Regions from separate parts of the Psychrobacter sp. Rd 27.2 genome, predicted to be linked through region 3. Evidence: predicted binding sites of a transcription regulator. Region 3 holds the regulator's gene; each other region holds the start of a gene.

Region 1 (6,541 bases), on a different contig from region 3:
TTTTCAAACGTAAGTTGCGCAGCCTCTGAGAACGCCGCACGCCAGTAAAATTTATACCAGTAGCGCGTTTAAGTTTATATAACCGTTTTATTTTCAACTGGCTATTTTTAACTGATATATCATAAAAATTGGCGGCGCTGTCACGCATCCTATATAGGCAGATAAAGCATCCTATGGTAAGGTTATCTACAAATAGCAAGGCTCATATAGATTGAGTCGACTGGTGATGTTTGGTTTCAATCAATAAAAATAGGATACCTTTTCAATGGAATACCAAAAACAACGACAGCGTATAAAGGATGGTTCAGGGTTTATCGCCGCGCTTGATCAAAGCGGCGGCAGCACACCAAAAGCCCTAGAAAACTACGGCATCAGCAGCGATGCCTATGACAATGATGACGCGATGTTTGGTCTGGTGCACGAGATGCGCGCACGCATCATGACCTGCGACTGCTTTGATAACGAGCGCGTGCTGGGGGCGATTTTATTTGAAGACACCATGGAGCGTGCGGTCAATGGCAAGCCAACGGCAAACTATCTGTGGGAAGATAAAAACATCGTGCCGTTTTTGAAGGTGGATAAGGGTTTGGCCGAGCAAATGAGCGGCGTACAAGTCATGCGCCCGATGCCAGAGCTAGACGCGCTACTGGATAAAGCCAAAAACTATCCGGTATTTGGCACCAAAATGCGCTCAGTCATTTATGAGCCAAGTGTCGATGGGATTGAGCTGGTGGTACAGCAGCAGTTTGATGTGGCTAAGCAAATCCTCTCCAAAGGCTTTATGCCTATCGTAGAGCCTGAGGTTAATATCGATAGCGCCCAAAAGCATGAGTGTGAAGTGATACTCAAAGCGGATATTTTGCGTAACCTTGAGCGTCTAAATGACGACCATCAAGTGATGCTCAAACTAACCTTGCCCACCGACGGCGGATTCTATCAAGAGCTGATCGATCATCCAAAAGTGCTCAAAGTCGTGGCATTGTCTGGCGGTTATAGTCGTCGTGAGGCCTGCGAAAAGCTTAAGCAAAATCCTGGTATGATTGCCAGCTTCTCACGCGCGTTTACCGAAGGGTTGAGCAAACAACAAAGCGATAAAGAGTTTGCTGATACCATGAATGCCTCGATTGCAGAGATCTATCAGGCCTCAAATGTGTAAACAGCTCTTTGGCCAAGAAATACTTATCATAAAAAAGCTCGCTTCTTATGCATGTAGAAGCGAGCTTTTTGCTATATAAAGTAATTAAATATACAGCTGTCAAATTAGAGAAGTTATACCTCTTTATACAGCTGTCGACCCTCGCTATGATATTTTTCAGTCATCTCTTGCATGCCTTGTTCAATATCAGCTGCACTCATCGCTTCTGTGCCTAAGCTTTCTGCCGCATCCAAACCCTTGGCGTACTCACGGACGTTTTGGGTGATTTTCATCGAGCAAAACTTAGGCCCACACATCGAGCAAAAGTGTGCCGATTTATGCGCGTCTTTTGGCAGCGTTTCATCGTGGTATTCGCGGGCGGTATCAGGATCGAGTGCCAGATTAAACTGATCATCCCAGCGGAACTCAAAGCGCGCTTTGGACAAGGCATTATCGCGAGCTTGCGCGCCTGGGTGGCCCTTGGCGAGATCAGCAGCATGCGCGGCGATTTTATACGTGATAATACCGTCTTTCACATCCTTTTTATTCGGCAGTCCTAAATGCTCTTTTGGTGTCACATAACAGAGCATGGCGGTGCCAAACCAGCCAATCATCGCCGCACCGATAGCACTGGTGATATGGTCATAACCGGGTGCGATATCGGTGGTCAGCGGCCCTAAAGTATAAAACGGCGCATCGCTGCAAGTCTCTAGCTGCAAGTCCATATTTTCTTTGATGCGGTTCATCGCCACATGTCCGGGGCCTTCGATCATCACCTGTACATCGTGCTGCCATGCGATTTTTGTCAGCTCACCAAGCGTGCGCAGCTCACCGAACTGCGCTTCGTCATTAGCATCTTGCAAGCAGCCAGGACGCAGACCATCGCCTAGACTAAAAGCCACATCGTACTGCTTCATGATCTCACAAATCTCTTCAAAATGCGTGTATAAAAAACTCTCTGTATGATGGGCAAGGCACCACTGCGCCATGATCGAGCCGCCACGCGAGACGATACCTGTCAAGCGATTGGCCGTCAGTGGCACATAGCGCAGCAGCACGCCTGCATGAATGGTAAAGTAATCAACGCCTTGTTCAGCTTGCTCGATAAGTGTATCGCGAAATATCTCCCACGTTAGGTCTTCGGCGATGCCGTCGACTTTTTCTAATGCTTGATAAATCGGTACCGTACCGATGGGCACAGGCGAGTTACGAATCAGCCATTCACGGGTCTCGTGGATATGATTGCCTGTCGACAAATCCATGATGGTATCTGCGCCCCAGCGCGTCGCCCATGTCATCTTCGAGACTTCTTCATCGATAGAGGAGCCGAGCGCTGAGTTACCGATATTGGCGTTAATCTTTACCAAAAAATTACGCCCGATAATCATCGGCTCAGACTCAGGGTGATTGATATTATTCGGGATGATGGCGCGACCGGCCGCGACCTCGCTACGTACAAACTCAGGGGTGATGATTTTTGGGGTGTTGGCACCAAAGCTTTCGCCGTCATGCTGACGCATATCGGTCAGCTCATGCTGCTTTTGCGTCTCACGAATGGCGATATATTCCATCTCAGGGGTGATGATACCGCGGCGCGCATAGTGCATCTGGGTGACATTGCCTGCTTTACCATTGACTTTTTTGGCGCGGCGCGGCTTATCGATATGGGCAAACCGTAGATTGGCTGTGGTGATATCACGCGCACGCGCTTGCCCGTATGAGCTGGACAAACCGCTTAGCTGCTCTGTATCACCGCGCTCGGCTATCCAGCCCTCGCGCAGTTTGGGCAAGCCGCGGGTTAGGTCAATTTGGGCATCAGGGTCGGTATAGACGCCTGAGGTGTCATAAACATAAAAAGGCGGGTTTTGCTCCCAGTCGGACTCATCAACGCCCTGAATAGGCGTGGGATCCAGCGTAATCTTGCGCATCGGCACTTGAATATCAGGTCTAGAGCCTTCGATATAGACTTTTTGCGAGGCGGGGAGAATGCGGTGTAGGTCGCGCGCGTCTTCTTCAAAGCGCGTGTCTTTGGCGCTACGGTGCGCAGGGGTTTTTAGCGCGTCAGCTTTTTTGTCAGAGGCGTTTTTCTGGGTCTTTGGAGGTAGGGTTGAGGTTGTCATATGCTGTCCTAGCGTGTTGGTTTTTGAATAAAAGCAACACCGCCAGAAGCTGCGGGGGTAGCACTTATCATCTAGACAATTTTTTCTGCGTCGTCGTTACTGGCTGTCAAATCTATCATCGCGAAAACCTGCCTTCGCGGAGGATGTCATCAACCTGTAAGCGACGCTTGGTATCCCTCATCATTATTGAGCACTACTTAACCCTATAAAGCTTAGCACCACCAAGCGGGTATTTAGGCTAACAGTCATGAGGATAACAAGGCATTTCTGCCCGTCTTTGCCATACATAATAAAGTGCTGAAGACTTCCCTGCGTCGGTACTAACCGCATCAGGTTCGGCGGGTGATCTCTCAGCGAATGTACAAAGGCAGTCAGCCATTCGTACACCGCACCCCGAGTCTGTCAGTGTTGTAAATCAGTCTCATACTAACAAACTTCTGCCATGAGGGCTACTGGTGTTTGACCATCGGTATGTCAGTCAACGTGTGCAAAATACCGTGAGTTATGACACGCAGGCTAATGAGTGTTAGCCTCAAGCGCCGACTGATTTGACCCTATTTGTCACGCACATAAAAGAGTTGGGCGGTTGTCATCAAACTGTCATAAAAACTTGTCAAGATGTCACACATGTCACCAATCATGCTTTGTTCAATCGTTGTCAAACTTTAGGAGTCCTACATGCGTTATTCGTTATTGGCAGTCGCCGTTAGTTGCACCTTAGTACTCACCGCTTGTAATAAATCCACCGACACCGCAGAGTCAGCAGCGCAGAGTGACACCAGCGCGGCGACAGTGGCCGAAACCACCAACACAGCGACATCCTCTCCAGCAAGCGATTTTAAATCAGCTGAAAACATCGCCATGAACATCACTGGTGCGGGCGCGTCGTTCCCGCAGCCTATCTATGCCAAATGGTCCTATGACTATAATGCCGCGACTGGCGGTCAGGTCAACTATCAGTCTATCGGCTCCTCAGGCGGTATCAAACAAATCCAAGCAAAAACCGTCGACTTTGGCGCATCTGACGCCCCGATGACCCCTGAAGAGCTGGACGCGGCAGGCCTTATTCAGTTTCCGACCGTTATCGGTGGTGTGGTACCGATTGTCAATATCGATGGCGTGGGGCCAGGTGAGCTAAAGCTGGACGGCGCAACCTTAGCCGATATTTATCTGGGTAAGATTAGCAAATGGAATGACCCTGCCATCACCGCCTTGAACCCAGATTTGACCCTGCCAGATGCTGCCATTACCACCGTGTTTCGCTCAGATGGCTCAGGCACGACCTTTAACTTTACCGATTATTTGGCGAAGGTTTCAACTGACTGGAAAAACAGCGTGGGTGTCGATAAAACCGTCAAATGGCCAACCTCTGCCACAGGGGCAGGCGGCAAAGGCAACGAGGGCGTATCAAGCTACGTCAACCGCATGAAAAACGCTATCGGCTACGTCGAGTATGCTTACGCCAAGCAAAACAACATGGCGCACGCTGCCCTCAAAAACGCGGCGGGCAACTTCGTGCAGCCATCTGCTGAGACCTTTGCTGCGGCAGGTGATATCGATTGGTCACAGCAAGCAGGCTTTTATAAAGTCATCACCAACTCTGAGACCGAGCAAGCGTGGCCCATCGCCGCTGCCACCTTTATCTTGGTACATAAGCAGCCAGAAAACCCGCAGCAAGTGGCTGGCGTGTTGAACTTCTTTGATTGGGCGTATGCCCAAGGTGATGATAGTGCCATGGCGCTTGATTATGTGCCTTTCTCTGATACCGCAGTGGCACTGTTTAAAGACAAGTGGAATGAGGTCAAAGGCCATGATGGACAGCCTGTCTACACTCCAGCTCAGTAGTTTGTCTATATATGTATAGCAGTACTTGTAAGCCCCTTTGAGACACCTATTCTCCGGTGGTTGTCTCAAAGGTTTTATCACAACAAATTCAAAAGTTGCGTCATCCATTACCGTTAATAGCACCCTTTATTAAGGTTTCGTTTGCTGTGATAAGACCTGATGAGTCTTTTCAAGATTTTGATTTAATATTATTTAATGCTGAGACACTTATGAATGATTTAAGGTCGCAACTGGCAAAACAAAAACGTTACGATGCACTATTTGTCAATGCCACCAAGGCATTTGCTATCCTCGTGCTGCTATCATTGGGCGGTATTTTGCTCTCTTTGATCATTGGCGCTTGGCCGAGTATTCAAGCATTTGGTCTCGGGTTTTATACCAGTAACAACTGGGACACGGTTGCCAATGAGTACGGTGCGCTGGCGCCGATCTATGGCACGCTGGTGACGTCGTTTATTGCTATTTTAATCGCTGTACCCGTCAGCTTTGGCATTGCCATATTTTTGACCGAGATGTGTCCGAATTTCTTAAAAAAGCCTCTCGGCATCGCCATTGAGCTGCTGGCAGGTATTCCCTCTATCATCTACGGTATGTGGGGGCTGTTCGTCTTTGCGCCGTTTTTTGGCGATCACATTCAGCCGTGGTTTATCGAACACGTTGGCCCTTTGCCTATCATCGGTAAGCTGTTTACCGGTGCGCCAATGGGTCTCGGTATGTTTACCGCTTCACTAGTGCTTGCCATTATGATCATTCCTTTTATTGCAGCTACCATGCGTGATGTTTTCTCTGTCGTGCCAGACCTGCTCAAAGAATCGGCTTATGGCATGGGTGCGACCACTTGGGAAGTGATGTTTAAGATTATCTTGCCCTATACCAAGGCAGGCGTGGTCGGTGGTGTCATCTTGGGACTGGGTCGGGCGCTGGGCGAGACCATGGCCGTGACCTTCCTTATTGGTAACGCCTTTAATATCAGTCCAAGTCTGTTTACCTCTGGCGTCACCATTACCTCAGCACTGGCCAATGAGTTTGCCGAAGCATCCAGTGAGCTGCATTTGGCCTCGCTGCTGCACCTTGGCCTCATACTATTTATCATCACCTTTATTGTGCTGTCGCTGGCTAAGCTCATGCTAATGCGTATGGACCAAAAAGCAGGCAACCGCTAATGATTCGATTGATTTGATAGGTTTTGATGATTATTGGTACTGATGAAAATATGGGAAATGAGTTTTATGCCTACTAATGCGATGCACTCAGCGTTACCTGCGCAGACTGGCTTTGATAGCCGCTACGACAAGCGCCTTTATAACAAACGGCGCTGGGCCAATAAGCTGGGTTTGGGTTTTGCCATGTCGGCGATGGTATTTGGCTTGATTTGGCTGTTTTGGATATTGGTGACGCTGTTTGTCGAAGGCTTTCAGGGCATGATACAGATGCCTATCTT
Region 2 (6,541 bases), on a different contig from region 3:
CCCCGCACTTAAGTATCGCCATTCTTGACCACGCTCATTCATGATACCCAGCACTTGCTCATAGTGCAGCATCTCCTCACGTATCAGCTGCGCCAATTTACGCTGCAAATCATAAGAAAACTCATAGCGAAACAGTAGGTTCATCGCGGTGCCAGCGGCTTTTTTTTCGCAGTTGGCATGATCTTGAATGATCAAAGGTAGGTCAGCGATAGCGGCGGCTACCCAGTCTGGCGTGGTACGTGCACCCAAAAAACCATAAACCGCAGATAAGTCTACTTTGTTCGGTGTGCGCAGCTGCGAGATATCTACACTGTCTTCTGTACTGTTTTCTACTGTAGTGTCGTCGTTTATAGCATGGGAGTTGGTTGGCATGGTCGGTTTACTCATAGTCTGTGTCATGGTCAAAAAGTATTGGATAAGATAAAAGGTTGTTTTAAAGGTTTGGGTTTGCCGCCTGAGCTTATTAAGTATTAAGTATCGTTTTTATACTGAACTGGATATATAAAAGCCCGAAAAAACGATTACCACGATTTGAGGATAAAGAGCCTAAGCGCTGATAGGCTGTAGGGTATCATTATTATACAACCCCAGTATTTACTTGGTGAATGGGGTTTTCTTGTTTATTTCTTTATTTGATAGTAGGATGATATTTTGTTTAGGCGGCATTTTGTTTGATGACTCAATAAAGGAGCGATCAAGGAGCGATGAGCGCCCGCTCGAGATGGCAAACATTATAACAACTGCCAGCGCGATATAAAGCAGATATCACTATCGACAAAAAGGCACAGCCATCACGCAGATCACCCGCTCATATCAAGGGCGCGCCGTTTTAGAGAAATGCACGCCATCTACTACCCCTATAGTGGTAGCAACTTCGTAGGTACACCCATCACAGATAGATAAGGATAACAGCATGAGCCAATCTTCTAACGCCAATCGGATTCAAAAAGGTATTCTTGCCATCGACCAGCAGTTGTATGACTTTATCGAAAACGAAGTGCTGCCAAAAGTCGGTGTGGACTCAGACAGTTATTGGTCAGGTTTTGAAAAAGTCATCAAAGCGTTTACGCCGCGCAACAAAGCGCTGCTTGCGACGCGCGACAGCATTCAAGCGCAAATCGATCAATGGCATCTAGACAATCCTGCCAAAGAAGGTGAGATTGATTTCCCAGCGTACAAGGCTTTTTTGCAAGAAATTGGCTATTTGTTACCAGAAGGCGATGACTTTACGGTAAGCACCCAAAACGTCGATGACGAGATTGCTCATATTGCAGGTCCACAGCTAGTCGTCCCCGTACGCAACGCGCGCTATGCGCTAAATGCCACCAACGCTCGTTGGGGCAGCTTGTACGATGCCTTGTATGGCACCGATGTCATCAGCGATGAAAATGGTCAAGAAGCGGGCAGCAGCTATAATCCCACGCGCGGCGCGGCTGTTGTCGCTTATGCCAAAGCCTTTTTGGATGAGCATTTTGCGCTAGCCTCAGGCTCTTATACCGATGTCACAGGCTTTAGCGTCGTCGATGGCAAACTGGAAGTCAAGCTGGGTGATAGCAGCACTGAGCTAAAAGACGCCGAAAAATTCGTCGGTTATGTCGGCGAGGCAGATAGCCCCTCTGGTATTTTGCTCAAAAACAATGGCCTACACGCAGAGATTCAAATTGATGCCAGCCATCCAGTAGGTAAAGATGACCCAGCAAACATCAAAGACGTACTATTAGAGTCCGCCATTACCGCGATTCAAGACTGCGAAGACTCAATCGCTGCGGTCGATGCCGAAGAAAAAGTCGAAGTGTATCGCAACTGGCTCGGTTTGATGAATGGTGATTTGCAAGAGACGTTTGAAAAAGGTGGTAAAACTCGCACCCGTAAGCAAAACCCAGATCGTGAGTACACCACACCAGAGGGCGGCACACTGATCTTACCAGGTCGCTCATTGCTCTTGATTCGTAACGTCGGTCACTTGATGCAAAACCCAGCGATTTTGGTCGATTTGGGCAATGGTCAAGAGCAAATCTTTGAAGGCCTGATGGATGGTTTGATCACGCCGCTATTGACGCTAAACGATCTAAAAGGCAAAAACGCGCTATCAAACTCACGCAAAGGCTCGATGTATATCGTCAAGCCAAAAATGCATGGCCCTGATGAAGTTAAAATGGCCAATGATTTGTTTAATGCGGTAGAGGACTTGCTCGGCCTAGAGCGCCATACGCTCAAGATAGGTATCATGGATGAAGAGCGCCGCATGACGGTAAACCTAAAAGAAGCCATCCGCCAAGCCAAAGAGCGCGTTATCTTTATTAATACCGGCTTCTTGGATCGTACAGGCGACGAGATGCATACCAGTATGAACGCAGGTGCCTTTGTGCCCAAGGGCGAAATGAAGTCGCAAGCATGGCAGCCCGCCTATGAGCAGTGGAACGTCGATATCGGTCTAGAAACTGGCCTGCAGGGCGTGGCGCAGATTGGTAAAGGGATGTGGGCCAAGCCTGACGAGATGAAAGAGATGCTAGAGACCAAGGCGGCGCATCCAAAATCTGGTGCCAGTACCGCTTGGGTACCATCACCGACAGGCGCCACCTTGCATAGCATGCATTATCATCAAGTCAATGTCGCCGAGGTACAAGACAGCCTAAAATCACGCGAGCGTGCTAGCCTAGACGATATCTTGACCATTCCATTGGCCAAAGACACCAACTGGACAGAGGAAGAAAAACAGCAAGAGCTGGACAACAACGCGCAGGGCATCTTAGGGTACGTGGTACGCTGGGTAAACCAAGGCGTCGGTTGCTCAAAAGTGCCTGACATCAACGACGTGGGCCTGATGGAAGACCGTGCGACTTTGCGTATCTCAAGCCAGCATATCGCCAACTGGTTGCATCACGGTGTGGTCAGCGAGCAGCAAGTCATGGATACCATGAAGCGTATGGCGAAGATTGTCGATGAACAAAACGCCGGCGACAGTAGCTATCAGCCTATGGCAAACAACTTTGAGCAGTCTTATGCCTTTAAAGCGGCCTGTGACCTCGTCTTTAAAGGACGCGAGCAGCCAAGCGGCTACACTGAGCCACTATTGCACCAAGCACGCTTGGATCTAAAAGCCAACGTCTAAGCCAGTGTGCGTCGCTATCCTATTGCATCGGCATAAAAGCTGTGTCGATGCATGTATATATTGCTACATGGCTATATTGACCCGATGTCGATAGTGGGTCGATAGTAGATAGCGATAATGCTGTTTCGCTTATAAGCGCTACTTATCAGTGAATAAGTAGCGCTTTATTTTTGTACGCAATACAGTGGGCATAATCGAATGGTTTGTCATAAAACTTACGATAAACCATTGGTATTTAAGCGCATTGTATGGCTGTTTTTTTTTAACGCCTGAGCGCTATAAAAGATATGGAGTGCGCCAGATATCGCGTTAAAAGTACAAAAAAATATGTTGCAAATTATGTCAAAGTTGTTATGCTTGTACTCGAAGTATGAGTTTGGTAACGGATGTTACGCAGCAGAAGGATAAAGACCAACGTTTACATGGCAGTTACTTTTTTGATGCTGGTTATGTAAGTCATGGTTTTTTCATCTTACTGTAATAAAACTTCGCCACACTTGTTTCTGACTAATCTCGGTAGCCAGTTACACATTATATCTTTGAGGATTTGTGACGATACCAATTGGGCACCAGCTAATAATAGCTCGCTCATTACTACAATTGTAAAGTGGAGATACCCCATGAAAAAACTACTTTTAGCTACAGCCGTTGCTGCTCTATCTGTTTCTGCAGCCAATGCCGCTCCAACTATCTATGGTAAAGCATTTGTTACTGCCGACTATGTAAATGCTGAGTTTGATGCAGCTGGTAGCGTAAATGATTATGATGAAGACACTGTAGAGATTAACTCTAACTCTTCACGTATCGGTATCAAAGGCTCTGAAGCCTTAACTGCCAACACTGACGTTATCTATCAGCTAGAGTATGGTACTCGTGTTGACGGTGATAAAGATGGTTTCACTAACCGTGATACGTATCTTGGTGTCGTTAACAAAAACTTTGGTGAGATCCGTGCTGGTAAAAACCAATCTACTTTAGATTATGTAAACAACGTAATCGTTAACGATGGTTATTGGGATAACCTAGGTGGCAACAAGCTTGAGTCAAATGAAGAGCAAGGTGGTTTGAATATGGCTGATAGTAGCCGTATCAACAGCTCAATCGTTTGGATGACTCCAAAGTACGATAACCTACCATTACAACTTTCTGTCATGTATAGCTCTGATGAAGATAACGGTAACAAAGACGATGGTTTCGGTGCTGCGCTAATGTTTGACCAAGGTACTGGCTTCACTGCTGGTGTTGCGTACGATAAAGACCAAAACATCAATGGTGATATCATCCGTGGTACAGCAACTGTCGACCTAGGCAAGTATGTTGCAGCTCCAATCACATTGGGTGCTTTATATCAAGTAGCTGATTTTGACGGCGCTGGCTCAGGCGATGAAGATGAAAAAGGTTTCATTCTTAGTGCAGCAATGGGCTTAGCCAACTTTGCTCGTCCAGCAACTATCTACACCCAGTATAACAATACCTCGAACCTAAATGGTTGGAAAAATGCTGATTCAGATCAAATCGTTGTTGGTGGTAAATACTACTATCAAGACAACATCATTGCACATGCTTATGCAGGTATGAACAATGCTGATAACGTTACAGTTGCAGGTACCTCTATTACTGGTGATGCTGAAGTATTTGTAGTTGGTGGCGGTCTAGAATACAAATTCTAATCTAACCATTAGAATATAAATAAAAAACTCATCCTTCGGGGTGGGTTTTTTTGTTGTATGTATTATTTGTGACAAAAGTCTACCGCTGAGGTAGAAAACAAGAGTTTCAGACAGTTTGCATTTTTGCCCTATATTTTATGGCGTATTTTTAGTAAAATCCTTCTTTACCAATTACCGAAAGAGTACTATGACCAAGTTTATATTTGTGACCGGTGGGGTAGTGTCCTCACTAGGAAAAGGTATCACCGCCGCTTCTCTTGCTGCGGTCTTAGAAGCGCGTGGCGTGACTGTCACGATGACCAAGATGGATCCGTATATCAACGTCGATCCAGGTACGATGAGCCCATTTCAGCATGGTGAGGTGTTTGTCACCGAAGATGGCGCAGAGACGGATTTAGATTTGGGCTATTATGAGCGCTTCTTACGCCATTCTAAGATGAGTAAGAGCAACAACTTTACCAGTGGTCGTATCTATCAAAACGTGCTAAACAAAGAGCGCCGCGGTGAGTATCTGGGTGGTACCGTACAGGTCATCCCGCACATCACTGATGAAATCAAAAGTAAGATTCTTGCCAGTGGCGAAGGCTACGATATCGCCATCATCGAGATTGGCGGTACAGTCGGTGACATCGAGTCGCTGCCATTTATGGAGGCCGTACGTCAGATGCAAGTAGAGCTTGGCCGCAATCGCGCTATGCTTATGCATTTAACGCTGGTGCCTTATATCGCCAGTGCCGGCGAAACCAAAACCAAGCCGACCCAGCATTCAGTCAAAGAGCTACGCTCTATCGGTCTGCAGCCAGATATTCTCATCTGCCGCTCTGAGCACCATATCTCGCAAGACAACCGCCGCAAGATTGCGCTGTTTACCAATGTCGAAGAGCGCGCAGTCATCATGTGTGAAGATGCCCAAAGCATCTATCAAATCCCGCGCACCCTACATGAGCAAGATCTTGACGATCTAATCTGTGAGCGTTTTGGTCTTGATGTACCAGAAGCGGATTTGAGCGATTGGGACAAAGTGGTCGAAGCCCAGCTCAACCCTGAAGCGGTAGTGACGGTGGCGATGGTCGGCAAATATGTCGAGTTACCAGACGCTTATAAGTCAATCAACGAAGCGTTGCTACATGCCGGTATCGTGCATCAGTCAGATGTCAAAATTGACTATATCGATGCTGAGCTACTAGAGACGGACGATGAGCTGTATGCGCGTCTAAACGATGCCGATGCGATTTTGGTACCAGGTGGTTTTGGTGAGCGCGGTACCACTGGTAAAATGAGAGCCATCACTTATGCCCGCGAAAACAAAGTGCCGTATCTGGGTATCTGTCTGGGTATGCAGTTGGCGGTGATTGAATACGCCCGTAATGTGCTGCATATCGATGCCAACTCTTCTGAGTTTCATCGTACTGCCGCTGAGCCTATCATCGGTCTGATCACTGAATGGCTAGATGAGCGCGGCGAGCTACAGATTCGTAGCGATGACTCAGATCTTGGTGGCACGATGCGCCTAGGCGCGCAGCAAGCAGAATTGGTCGCTGGTAGCAAGCTATCACAGATTTATGGCACCAAAAATATCACTGAGCGTCATCGCCATCGTTATGAGATGAACAATCGTTATATCGAGCCACTAGAGCAAGCGGGTATGAGTATCTCGGGTTATTCTGCCAAACAGCATTTGGTTGAGTCGGTTGAGATTGCAGATCATCCATGGTTTATCGCGGTACAGTTCCATCCTGAATTTACCAGCTCGCCTCGT
Region 3 (6,541 bases):
CATGCAAACCATCGAGCTAAACGAAGCCTTTGCTGCCCAAGGTCTATCTGTACTTAAAGCCTTGAACCTGACGGACAAGCAAGACATCGTCAACATCAATGGTGGCGCGATTGCACTGGGTCATCCACTAGGGTGTTCAGGTGCTCGTATCACGGTTACCTTGCTAAACGCTATGGAGCAGTCTGACACCGAGCTTGGCCTTGCAACCATGTGTATCGGCCTTGGCCAAGGTATCGCCACTGTGATTGAGCGTGTATAAGACTTTTAACGAGCAATGTTAGTCTGGTTTATTTAACAAAAACTCCAATCTCTATGATTGGGGTTTTTTTTATGGTTGCATGCTAAAAATTGTATGACAAACACGTGTTTATAACGTGTGCATAAGTTGTTAATAAAAATTATCTGCATTGACGCCCCTACAAATCTATGACTAAATAACAGTGAAGCGAACAAGCGTATGAAATGAATAAAACCTATAAGCCAGCACTATAATATAGCTATCATTGTCAGTCGTACAAGGAGTGTACTATGTCTACCATGATTACCGACCGCACGTATCGTATCGCTCGCGAAAATACCCAAGCGATGCTGATCGATGTCCAAGAGCGCCTTACCCCGCATATCTATGATCACGAAAATATCGTCAAAAAAACCGTGACACTGATTAAGGGGCTGCAGGCGCTTGATATCCCTATCATGCTCAACGAGCAGTATAAAAAAGGCCTTGGCGATACCTTGCCTGAAATTCGTGAGGTGCTTGCAGATAACAATGCCAAAAGCTTTGAAAAAGTGACCTTTAGTGCGTGTGATAACGATGAGTCATGGCACCATTTGGCGCAGCAAAACCGCAGTATTGTGTTACTGTTTGGGGCAGAGGCACATGTATGCGTCATGCAAACGGCGCTTGATTTGTTAGACAACGGTATGCAGCCGGTCATCATCGGAGACGCTGTCGGTTCGAGATTTCCGTATGATAAAAAACAAGCCATTCGCCGTATTCGCCGTGCAGGTGGAGTGATTAGCACGGTTGAGTCTATCTTGTTTGAGCTGTGCCGCAGTAGTAAAGATCCAGCGTTTAAAACCATCAGCAATTTGATCAAATAGCCTTTTGTCCAAATTGCTTTGTTTGTGCTGCCGCAAGTGTGTGGGTCAGATATAAAAATAGCGCTTGAGGCTATCAGCGCTATTTTTGCGTCTAGGGTCGGGTTTTGTACTAAAATGAGCGCTACATTTGCTGATTGCTTAAGAGAGAGCCATGCCATCCAACCATTCAATCCACCCGACACCTTCAAATGACAACCCCTTAACGGGTACTGCGCCTGCTGATCATATCGATATCGATGATGTGACGCATTTTTTATTAGAATTAGATGCGCTAAAGCGCGTCAATCGGCGCAGCTATGTCACCCAGACCACCCGCCGCGAAAACTCAGCTGAGCACTCTTGGCATTTGGCGATGGCGTGTTGGTCGATTGCTGACTTGTTTGCGCTAGACGTCAATCACGAGCAGCTGCTCAAGATGGCGCTGGTTCATGATTTGGGTGAGATTGATGCTGGTGATACTTTTTTATACGACAATACGCGTCATACGGCGCATATCGAGGAGCGTCAAGGCATGGCGCGCTTGCAAGCGGAGCGTGGCAATGGCATTGCTAACTTAGCAGCGGTCTGGGAAGCACAGGAGACAGGCGATAGCAAAGAAGCGCAGCTGCTACGGGTGGTGGATCGCTTATTGCCGTTTTTGCTCAACCTCAATACCAACGGGCAGACGTGGATTGAGCTGGGGGTGACGCGCTCGCAGGTGGCTGGCGCGCATGCCTTTATCAAAGACAGCTTTCCGCCTATTCATGACTGGCTGTCACAGCGTATCGACTATGCGACCAAGCAAGGCTGGCTAATCGATGCATGACCAATAAAATCGTTCGCTTGGGTCAGCTTGGGTCAGCTTGGGTCAGTTTGGTACGGCTAACGCTGGCCGCGGCACCTATCGGCAGCGGCGCAAAACTGGCACACGATGCCAAAAAAAATAGGCGTGCTGCGACCCTTCGATGCTGCCCAAAATCATCCCAGTAGCACTGTGCTTATTTTAGATTGATCAACTATGGTCACATAGATAGCCATTAAAAAACCCGGCCAAGCGTGATTATTCGCGCTTGACTGGGTTTTGTCTTAAAAAAACAGACAGATTATCTAGCGTTAGCCATACCCAATAGCTGTCCCATTTTTACCACACTATTGGCTTGCATGCTGTCTTGCCAGTCGGCTTCTGCGCCTTTTGGCAACACGACTATTGCTGTTGAACCTAAATAAAAACGTCCAAGCTCATCGCCTTTTTCAAGCTTCATGTCGTGCTCGGCCTCTTGAATATCGTCGGTACGGCTGATTTTGCCAGTGGCGACTGTCTCGATACCAGCGACGATCATCGCACCGACCATCACGACCGCAGCTTTGCCGTAGGCGGTATCAAACAGACACACCAAGCGCTCATTGCGCGCAAACAAATCAGGTATGTTGGCAGCCGTGGTGTTGTTGACAGAAAACAGCGTGCCCGGCACATAGCGGGTTTTGGTCAAGGTACCAGCAAACGGCATATGCACGCGGTGATAATTGCTGGGTGCCAGATAGACTGTGGCAAAACTGCCATCGGCAAAATAATGTCCATCTTCGCTATCGGCCAGCAGTTGGCCGATATCATAGTAGCGCCCTTTGGCTTGCAAAAGCTTATGATCGTCAATCTGACCGAGCTGCGAGATGATGCCGTCAGCTGGGCTGACAACCCCCTGCGGCGTGACGTCGATAGGGCGCGCGTCTGCTTTTAACTCGCGAGTAAAAAAGTCATTAAAGCTCTCATAAGCACCTAAGTTTTGGCGCTCATACTCATCCAAGCTGATATGATAGGCTTTTGCAAAGCTACGAATAAAGGTGCGCTTGACATAGGGGTGGCGACTGGCAGCCAAACGGCCAGCGACTTTACTGAGCTTTTGTTGCGGGACAAGCTGCTGCAAGGTGGTGAATACATTCATAATATGGCGACCAAAATAAAGGTGAGAGAGTAATAAATAGGCAAATAAATGATGATATTTTATCATGGACGGCCTAAGTTTGTATGAGCATAATTGGTAAGGGGAGCATAAATGAAAGCATTGATACAGCGGGTACATGGTGCGAGCGTCAGCGTCGATGGGGGTTGTGTCGGGCGTATCGAGCGCGGCGTGCTGGCATATATCGGCTTGGGGCCTGAAGACGACCTACAAACGGCCAAGCGAATGATTGATAAAATCCTTGGCTATCGTATTTTTGAAAACGACGATGACCCTACCAAATATGGCAAACTGGACAAAAATGTCCAGCAAGTCGCTGGCGGGCTGCTGCTGATATCACAGTTCACCCTGATGGCGAAGACCGACAAAGGCCGGCGTCCTGATTTTGGCGGTGCCATGCCACCAGAGGCAGCGCGCGTACTGTTTGCTCAGCTAGTCGACTATGCCAACAGTCAGCACCCTCAGGTATCGACGGGTCAGTTTGGCGCAGACATGCAGGTTGCGAGTATCAATGATGGGCCACTGAATTTTATATTAGACGTGAGCTAAAGCATCAAATGTGAATCATGATGGTGAGTGCCGTCTGTTTAAGGGAAGTGGCTTGGTCTATAGCAGCCGCTTAAATGACAAATGTCATCAAACTGTCACAATTACCGCGTTTAATAGGCAAGCAGTGGCGAGTGATTATCGCTCTTTTTTATACGTCTGTTTTGTCCCTTATCACTGAGAATACCCTATGTATAATGAGCAAATTTTGATTGTTGAAGACGAACCTGCAATCCGCGAGATGGTCGTAATGACGCTAGAGATGGCCGGTTTTGATAGCTTGCAGGCAACGGACGTATCAGAGGCGCACCAACAAGTGGTCGACCATCGGCCAGCGCTGATTTTGCTAGATTGGATGCTGCCTGGGGACAAAAGCGGCATTGATTTTTGTCGTATGCTCAAAAGTGATGAGCTACTCGCTGAGATACCCGTCATCATGCTGACAGCCAAAAGCGAAGAGGACAGCAAGGTGCACGGTCTGGATGCGGGTGCAGATGATTATATGACCAAGCCTTTTTCGACGCGCGAGCTGATCTCAAGGATCAAAGCGGTGTTGCGCCGTAGCAATGCTTTGAGCGCCGACAAGACTATTGAGATAGGCAAGTTAAGCCTCGACCCCAAAAGCCAGAGAGTCATGGCGTCTGGGCAAATCATCGATGTCGGACCGACTGAATATCGGTTGTTGGCGTTTTTTATGAGTCATCCTGAGCGTGCCTATACGCGCACCCAGCTGCTTGATCAAGTGTGGGGCGGCAATGTCTATATCGAAGACAGAACCATCGATGTGCATATCAAACGCCTACGCAAACTGCTGCGCCCTCATGACTGCGATAAGCTGATACAAACGGTGCGCGGTACTGGTTATCGCTTCTCAAGCGTTGTTGAGGCCAAGTGATCGGCGCTCATACTGTCAAAATAGCCGCCGCAATTCTGTTGCCAGTCCAGCTATAATCACCATAATTATCAGTAAGTGATTATCAGTAAGGGCTACTTAGCAGATAGAGATAATCATCATTATGATAACGAGATAACAAGTAGGGCAAAAAATAGGTCACGAAAAATGGATGAGTAACATAATGTCAAAGCAATGTATCGAACAAGATATCTCAGAGCCGATAGCGCTACAAAACACCACCGATCAATTAAAAAAAATAAGAAGTGCGCTGCGGGCGCTGCGCGATGCGGTGATTTTACTCAATGACAGTGATGGTCTGGAGTGGTGGAATCAGGCCGCTGAAGATTTACTATTATTGCAGGCAGCAGATAAAGGCCGATGTATTTTTGACTTTATTGACGCATCTGAGTTTCGTCAGTACTATCAAGCGCCGACGCTGGCTGACGAAGGTGTACATATAAAGTCATGGCGCGCGCCTGAGCGCTATTTAAAGTGTGAGCTGACCCCATTTGCCGACGAAAAGCTATTGATCATCTACGATGTGACGCGTCTGCATCATCTAGAAGAGATGCGCCGCGACTTTGTGGCCAACGTTTCGCATGAGCTGCGTACGCCGCTGACCGTGATGATGGGGTATTTAGAGAACTTTTCGGATCAGCCAGACATGCCGCCGCACTGGAAGCGCGGCTTTGAGCTGATGACCCAGCAGACAGCGCGCATGAATAGAATCGTCAATGATTTATTGCTGCTATCGCGTATCGAAATCGAAGAGACTCATGAGCTGCATTATATCGATATGATCAAGCTGCTGACTCATATCTATGATGATGCACAGGCCTACAATCAAGAGTACGGTCATAGCATCCATCTACAGATAGATACCTATGATGGGCTGTACGGCTCAGAGATATATCTGACCAGTGCCTTATCCAACCTGGTGATCAATGCGATTAAATACACGCCAAAAGGTGGCGATATCACCATCAGCTGGACCAAAACAGCAGAGGGTTGCCGTTTCGCCGTCGAGGACAATGGCATCGGTATTGCGCCGCAGCACATTGCCCGCCTGACAGAGCGTTTTTATCGTATCGACAAGGGTCGTAGCCGTGCCACAGGTGGCACAGGCTTAGGGCTGGCTATCGTCAAACACGTCTTATACCAGCATGAAACCAACCTACAAATCAAGTCGGTAGAAGGCAGCGGCTCGACATTTAGTGCGGTGTTTCCGCCAAATTACGTGCGCTCTGCGGCCATTAGCTGAGGTTTGATGGCTATTAATATAATATTTGATGGCTATTAGCCAATGTCAGATGGATACGCAAGCAATCGTCGTGCTTATCATGACAGGCTACCGGGCAGGCTCGGATTTTTGCAAAAGCGGGTAGGGGTTGACCGCATTGCCTTGGATATAAATCCCATAATGTAAGTGCGGCGGTGTGCCCTTGGCGATGCCGCTATCGCCGACATAGCCGATGATATCACCCGCATCGACCCAGTCATTGGGGGCGATATCGGCATACTCCTCTAAGTGCGCATAGTAGTGGCCAGCGCCGCCAGGACCGACGATGACCACCACACGCCCGCCTAGGGTGTTTTCGCCAACCTTACTGACGATGCCTGCTGTCGTCGCTTGTATCGGTGTGCCTCGCGCGGCAAATATATCGATCCCTTCGTGTGTGCGGCCTTGACTGCGCGCTGCGCCCCACGTGTCGCTTAGGTTTTGCTGAGGCAGTGGCGAGGGCAGGCTGTTTTCTGTTGGCAGATCTTGCTGCAATAAGCTGAGCTGTTGCCATTTGGCGATGACAAAGGATTGGGTTTGCTGGCTGATGCTGGGCCATAATCTGTCTAATACAAACAATAACATCAACAATACTGCTGCTCTAATCAGCAGTTTGAGCAGGCGGCGAAAAAACCTAGGCCGCGGTGGTGGATTGGGCCTTGGTGGTGGCTTGTTGCCATCGGCGATCATAGCGATCCTTTGTCAGTATGGTCATAGATATTATAAGAGACCTGCGCTAGCAGGTTTGTATCGCATTGTTATATCTGCTTGTTATCTTTG

What was found. Region 3 encodes PhoB, which activates phosphate uptake and scavenging genes when phosphate is short. Its sites were predicted from a motif close to TGTCATNAANCTGTCATAA; they were not measured.
Region 1: a site for PhoB is predicted at 3,843-3,861, ahead of pstS (phosphate ABC transporter substrate-binding protein PstS). Genes of this name have one in related genera too.
Region 2: a site for PhoB is predicted at 3,578-3,596, ahead of BTV99_RS01525 (porin). Genes of this name have one in related genera too.

Annotation. Positions count from the first base shown of each region.
Region 1 covers NZ_MRYB01000004.1:178,357-184,897, forward strand. Annotated here, with positions in the region: gene BTV99_RS05575 (fructose bisphosphate aldolase) at 266-1,156, shown strand; gene thiC (phosphomethylpyrimidine synthase ThiC) at 1,270-3,255, opposite strand; TPP riboswitch at 3,545-3,661, opposite strand; gene pstS (phosphate ABC transporter substrate-binding protein PstS) at 3,934-5,100, shown strand; gene pstC (phosphate ABC transporter permease subunit PstC) at 5,310-6,263, shown strand; gene pstA (phosphate ABC transporter permease PstA) at 6,330-6,541, shown strand, end outside.
Region 2 covers NZ_MRYB01000001.1:356,234-362,774, forward strand. Annotated here, with positions in the region: gene BTV99_RS01515 (tRNA-(ms[2]io[6]A)-hydroxylase) at 1-372, opposite strand, end outside; gene BTV99_RS01520 (malate synthase G) at 914-3,112, shown strand; gene BTV99_RS01525 (porin) at 3,733-4,782, shown strand; gene BTV99_RS01530 (CTP synthase) at 4,970-6,541, shown strand, end outside.
Region 3 covers NZ_MRYB01000016.1:43,058-49,598, forward strand. Annotated here, with positions in the region: gene fadA (acetyl-CoA C-acyltransferase FadA) at 1-259, shown strand, start outside; gene BTV99_RS11670 (isochorismatase family protein) at 529-1,104, shown strand; gene BTV99_RS11675 (HD family hydrolase) at 1,256-1,909, shown strand; gene asd (archaetidylserine decarboxylase) at 2,187-3,023, opposite strand; gene dtd (D-aminoacyl-tRNA deacylase) at 3,135-3,590, shown strand; gene phoB (phosphate regulon transcriptional regulator PhoB) at 3,778-4,482, shown strand; gene phoR (phosphate regulon sensor histidine kinase PhoR) at 4,652-5,743, shown strand; gene BTV99_RS11700 (M23 family metallopeptidase) at 5,831-6,451, opposite strand.